DNA from 2 places in the Paenibacillus kribbensis genome. Region 2 is predicted to be linked to the other one. Evidence: riboswitches for the same ligand, from Rfam matches in the RefSeq annotation. Region 2 holds a riboswitch; the other holds the start of a gene.

Region 1 (3,154 bases), 2.6 Mb from region 2:
CGAAGAGCTGGAAGTGCTGCTGGAACAGATGGGTGAAATTCAGGAGCAACTGGATATGGGGGATTTTTACCTCATTGATGTAAAGGTTGAAGAAATGGCGAACGGGCTGGGTCTCTCGGCCATCGGACTGGATCGGGATGTATCCGCGCTTAGTGGTGGACAACGGACTAAGGTGCTTCTGGCCAAGCTGCTGTTGGAAAAGCCAAACGTCCTCCTGCTGGATGAGCCAACCAACTATTTGGATGTTGAGCATATCGAATGGCTTACACGTTATTTGAAGGATTATCCTTATGCATTTATTCTTATTTCGCATGATACGGAGTTCATGAACCAGGTCGTTAATGTTATTTATCACCTTGAATTTGCCAAGATGACCCGCTATTCAGCAAATTATGAAAAGTTCCTTGAGATGGCGGATCTGAACAAAGCGCAGCATATTGATGCTTATGAGAAGCAACAGGAATATATTAAGAAACAGGAAGACTTTATTCAGCGCAACAAGGCGCGTGCATCCACATCAGGCCGGGCGAAGAGCCGTGAAAAGCAGCTTGATCGGATCGAACGTATTGATAAGCCCGAAGAAGCTGCCAAGCCAACCTTTCAATTTAAAGAAGCACGTGCGAGCGGGAAAACGGTTTTTGAGGGAATTGATTTTGAAATTGGCTATACTCATGCCCTGTTGCCTAAAATGTCCATGACGATTGAACGTGGCGAAAAAATTGCAATTGTAGGCTGCAACGGTGTCGGTAAATCAACATTGCTCAAAACTATTCTGGGAAAAATACCGCCAATTAGCGGAAAAACCTATCAAGGCGATTTCTTGCAGCCGGCTTATTTTGAGCAGGAAGTAAAAGCGGGCAAAATCACACCGATTGACGATGTGTGGAATGAGTTTCCACATTTGAACCAGCATGAAGTAAGAGCGCATTTGGCCCGTTGCGGATTGAAAAATGAGCATATCACACGTCCTCTGTCTGCGCTTAGTGGTGGTGAGCAGGCTAAAGTACGTCTGTGCAAATTGTTAATGCGGGAAAGCAACTGGGTTCTGTTTGACGAGCCTACCAATCACTTGGATGTTAAAGCAAAGGACGAGCTTAAACGTGCCCTGAAGGAATATAAAGGGACTATATTGCTCGTCTCGCACGAACCGGATTTTTACGAGGACTGGGTAACCAAAACGTGGAATGTGGAAGAGTGGTCAAGTAAAGTCAACTAGAATCAAAAAAATTCAGTTCTGTTATGCTTCACAAAAAGTGGGGGTTGCAGAATTAGAAAAATATGCTAAGCTATTTGTAGCTGATACAATATAATAGTCACACTAGGGGAGCCGCCCATGCGGCTGAGACGGAATAAATGGATTTCGGACCCTTTGCACCTGATCTGGGTTATGCCAGCGTAGGGAAGTGAGCGCCGTACAAGCAAGGTAATCGCATCATTACTTTTGTTTGTGCGTGGGACGATATACGTATACGGATTTGATTGTCCGTTCGATTATTGGACGTTCGTGAAACCACTTCCTCTGGGAAGTGGTTTTTTTGCGTTTCGTTTGGCTTTGCCTGTCGAACTTCCGTATACGGATTCACATATGTTCTCCTTTCATTATTGCTGGTACTTGTGGCTGGCTCCGTATGTTATTTCGCGATATGGAGCTGCAACGATATAGGTTCAGCTTATACGATTATTTTATAACTTTAGTTCATATTCTTAGTTCAATGTGAGGTGAAAACGAGATCGAATTACACGTGATTACGATGGAAAGTGGCTACCATGCAGATGTACCCCAACTGGCTGCTGCTATTTATCCGTATGTTCATTATGTGCACGCACGCCTGAAGCAGAAGGGTGCCTCAGAATTGCTTGCTTTGATCCGCAGCATGGTAGGGCAGGGAGTTCCTTTGCAGCAAATTGCAGTCAATGACCGTGTGGATGTAGCTTTGCTTACCTTGGCTGGAGCTGTCCAGCTACCGGCTAGTGGTTTACCTGTCAGGGATGTGAAAAGCCTGCTTCCAAAGGGGACACGCTGTGGAGTGTCAGTGCATTCCCTGGAGGAGGTGCAGATGGCCGAACGGGCTGGAGCTGACTATGTACTGTATGGTCATGTATATGAGACCCAATGTAAGCCCGGTGTTGTGCCGCGGGGTACAGCCCAGCTTAAGCGGATATGCAGCTTGTCGAACATTCCTGTGATTGCGCTCGGCGGCATACAACCGCATCATATTCCAGAGCTTTATCATGCTGGAGCAAGCGGAATTGCAGTGATGTCCGGCATATGGGAAGCTGAGTCGCCAATTGCGGCTGTGATGGAATATAGACAAATGGTAGATCAGGTAGCCCACAATCTGTAGCAGGGAACGAGAGTAGTAGAAATTCGAAAGCAGTATGGTCAGTGGAGAGGAGATATAACACATGCTAAAGATACACACAGAGGCTACAGTTATAGGACATGCTGAATGCTTGGTCATAGGTGGAGGTGTGATCGGCAGTTCCATTGCTTATCATGTGGCCAGGGAAGGGCGCAGTACGATTATGCTGGAGCGAATGATGCCGGGTGAGGGAGCCTCGGGGGCAGCGGTCGGAATGCTTGCGGCGGAGAGTGAAGAGTTCGCCGACCCTGAGTTTGAACAATTTGCTCGCACAAGTCGGGATGCATTCCCTGAGCTAGTTCGTGAGCTGGAGCGGTTGTCTGGTGTTTCAGTAGAATTTCGTACAGAAGGTTTTGTAACTCCTTTCCGTTCGGAAGCTGAGGGTGAAAAACGCTGGAAAGCTGCTAATACGCGCGAGGATAATCAGCCTGAGTGGTGGGATGCCGGGGAATTGGCCAGACGGATTCCGGGCATAGATCGTCAAGCGATTGGAGCTATATATCGATCGAAGGAGACACAACTCTTCCCCGTACAGCTGTGCCGTGCTTATACGGGAGCAGCTACAGTGTTGGGTGCAACAATAGGGTCCGGTACCCATGCAGAGCAGTTGGTCGTACAGAATGGCCGGGTTTGCGGTGTAGTGACAGATAGCGGCTTTGTTTCCTGCAACCAGGTCATTATTGCCGGAGGCTTGGAGAGCATGAATTTGCTAGAGCAAGTGGGCTTTTATTACCCGCTTTATCCGGTCAAGGGTGAAGCAGTTGCCGTCTCCTTGAAGGATCACCCTTTGG
Region 2 (3,154 bases):
TTAAGTTATTCAAAGGTAAGAATCCCCCTGAGCGTATGCTTCCGAAGCCAGCTTTCCTAAAGAAAGCTTTCAGGCGAACGCTCCGCTTCTCCAGATTCAAATGAACCGCTCCGCTGCTGCCCGCCTTAAAAGCTTTCCGTAGGAAAGCTCGCTTCGGAAGCATCACCTCCCCGGATTTCTACCCTGCTGAGGCTTTATTCGAGAAATCCGGGGGCGGTGGCGATGGGAAGCATCATCCGACCGCGTAGTGGCACAAAGGCTACTTCAAGTTCGATTTACAAGATCAACGCTTGGGCAAAAAGTCGTTTGTGAAGGCTTTGTCGACTTCCAAAGGCTTGCTGAGCAGCTTGCGTTCGTACATCCAGTCTGAATAGTTTTGCCATACCTCCGCTTTTTGCACACCCCATTGCGCAGCATCATCCTGATAACGCGGGCTTAGCCATTTTTGGCTGGCCAGTACCAGCTTTTTGTCCAGCTCCGGTACGGCTTTGCTTAGGATATCCGCGGATTCTTCAGGATGAGCAATGGTGTATTCATAGCCTTGGGCGGTGGCGTCCATGAACGATTTGACCAGCTCAGGATCATTTTTAATCGTCTGTTCATTGCTCACAATCACAGGCGTATAGTAATCAAGGCTTTTGGAATAATCTTTTACATACAGCATATCCAGGGGTTCACCTCGAAGTTGAGCCTCGATCCCGGTCCATGCGTAGAAAATCCAGGCAAAGTCGATATCCCGCTTCACGGCTGTAAAATAGTCGGCATTGCCCATATTCATAATCTTCACTTTGCTCACATCGGCCTTGTCTGAATCCATGATGGATTTCATGACCGCTTCTTCTACGGGTGAACCCCAGCCGCCGTATTTCTTCCCTTCAAAATCTTTGGGGCTTTTAATGCCGCGGTCTACCGGGGCTGCGAAGCCTGAGGTATTATGCTGAATAACCGCAGCGATAGATACGAGTGGTACGCCTTGCGTACGAGCCTGAGTGACGCCCTCTTGATAGCTGATCCCAAAAGGTGCCGCATTCGAAGCAACCATTTGATCGGCTCCGCCTGAACCAGGTTGGACAATTTGGACATTCAAGCCTGCTTTTTCGTAAAATCCTTTATCCTTGGCGACATAGAGTCCTGTATGATTCGTATTTGGTGTCCAGTCAAGTACAACTTTAACATCCTTAAGCCCCTTTGCCGGGGTGGAAGCTGGAGCGTTGGTAGCAGGTGCCGCCTCCTGGGTTGTAGAGGGGGAGCCTCCGCCGCAGGCGGTCAGTGTCAGGGCCATGAGCCACAGACTAATCAGTCCCAGGCTTAACATTTTCATGCGCTTCATCGTTGTGTTCTCTCCTTTTAATTACCCGTCATCCGTCGAATCAGACAGCCTATGTTCCCATTTCATAAAAATAACATCTGCCGGACTCTCTCTTTCCAACAACTTAATCTTCAACAAAAAAAGCGCCCCGTGTTCCGGGACGCTTGCGCTTGTATATACCAAAGTAGGGGATGGACCTATGTAAAAAAGGCACATCTTAGCTTAAGCATTCCTACGCTGGCATTACCCAGATCAGGTTGTAAGGGTCAGTGTCTTGGGACACACTCTCAGCCGGCCGATTCCAGCACCCCTGGCATTGTATGGTTTGATGGGTTTGTTTATTCGGGTTTACTACGACGATTATATGCCTTGAAGGCGGAGCTGTCCAGCATGGAGGAAGAGATGACGGTTCATTTGCGAGAAAATTAATTATTTTTTTATAAATAACTTTGGTCAAATGACTACTCTTTTGTCTGGCGTTGGATTAAAATAGGAATGGTGGGTTCGAAACTTACATATATGTGCAAAAGTATGTATATGAGCCATACACCTTAATAAGGAGGGGTATATTTTGTTATTTCGTAAAAATTGGTTTAAAGGGTTTACAGCAGCGGTTGTAGCTTGCAGCATGCTGGTGTTTACAGCTGCTCCGTCCTGGGCTGCCACCGATTCTCGGGACAGCGCCATAGTGAATTTGCGGATCATGGAAACAACGGATATTCACACGACGTTGATGAACTACGATTATTATGCAGATAAGGAAACCAACGAATATGGCTTGATTAACACTGCCGGACTGATCCAGCAGGCGCGTAGTGAAACAAGAAACAGCATGCTGTTCGATAACGGTGATTTGTTGCAGGGCAATCCATTAGGCGATTATATGGCCAGAAACAAAACCTTTTTGCAAGAAGGCGGTGTCCATCCGGTCTACAAGATGATGAACTTGATGGGCTATGATGCGGCTACTGTGGGCAACCACGAATTTAACTATGGTCTCGACTTTTTGGAGAAATCGCTTAAGGGAGCCGAATTCCCTTACGTAAATGCGAACGTTTACTATGACAACGGGGGCCAAGGTACTAAAAATTATTTTACCCCTTATCAGATTCTCAATAAAACGGTAACGGACGAGAAGGGCCAAGAGCACACGCTCAGAGTGGGTGTAATCGGTCTGGTAACTCCTCAAATTATGCAGTGGGATAAAGCCAATTTGCAGGGTAAGGTCGTTACGAAGGATATTGTGGAAACGGCGAAAAAGTTCATTCCTCAAATGAAATTGGAAGGTGCCGACATTATTGTCGTACTTGCACACACGGGTTATGAGGATGTGCCGCAAACACCAATGATGGAGAATGCCGTTAAATATTTGAGCCAGGTGGACGGAATCAACGCTATTCTGTTTGGGCATGCTCATAAATCTTTCCCCGGCCCTGATTTTAAAGGAATGAGCGGTGTAGATCTGGATAAAGGAACCATTAATGGCGTACCGGCTGTAGAAGCTTCCTCTTGGGGCAAGGAACTGGGTATTATTGACCTGAGTCTGGAAAAGAAAAAAGATGTGTGGAGCGTGACTAATTCTCAGTCAGAAGTGCGTCCAGTTGTGAATACCCAAACTCAGGCTGTGAAGACGAACCCTGAGTTTAAACTGGTAGATGCGGTCAAGGAAGAGCATAAAGGAACGCTGGATTATGTTCGTCAACCGGTTGGAACCACAACCGCACCGATTACCAGTTATTTTGCATTGGTTCAGGATGACCCATCTATTCAGATTGTGACGAATGCACAAAAATGGTACGTACAAAACCATCTGAAAGGGACCGAATACGAAAATCTTCCCGTATT

What was found. A riboswitch is a leader RNA that binds a small molecule or an ion and turns the genes downstream of it on or off. The one in region 2 is predicted to bind thiamine pyrophosphate.
Region 1: linked by a shared signal. The riboswitch ahead of B4V02_RS11440 (thiamine phosphate synthase) and the one ahead of B4V02_RS22880 (ABC transporter substrate-binding protein) in region 2 are both predicted to bind thiamine pyrophosphate.

What each region holds. Positions count from the first base shown of each region.
Region 1 covers NZ_CP020028.1:2,517,252-2,520,405, forward strand. The annotation lists gene B4V02_RS11435 (ABC-F family ATP-binding cassette domain-containing protein) at 1-1,216, shown strand, start outside; TPP riboswitch at 1,311-1,419, shown strand; gene B4V02_RS11440 (thiamine phosphate synthase) at 1,752-2,345, shown strand; gene thiO (glycine oxidase ThiO) at 2,407-3,154, shown strand, end outside.
Region 2 covers NZ_CP020028.1:5,133,844-5,136,997, reverse strand. The annotation lists gene B4V02_RS22880 (ABC transporter substrate-binding protein) at 284-1,330, opposite strand; TPP riboswitch at 1,522-1,631, opposite strand; gene B4V02_RS22875 (bifunctional 2',3'-cyclic-nucleotide 2'-phosphodiesterase/3'-nucleotidase) at 1,881-3,154, shown strand, end outside.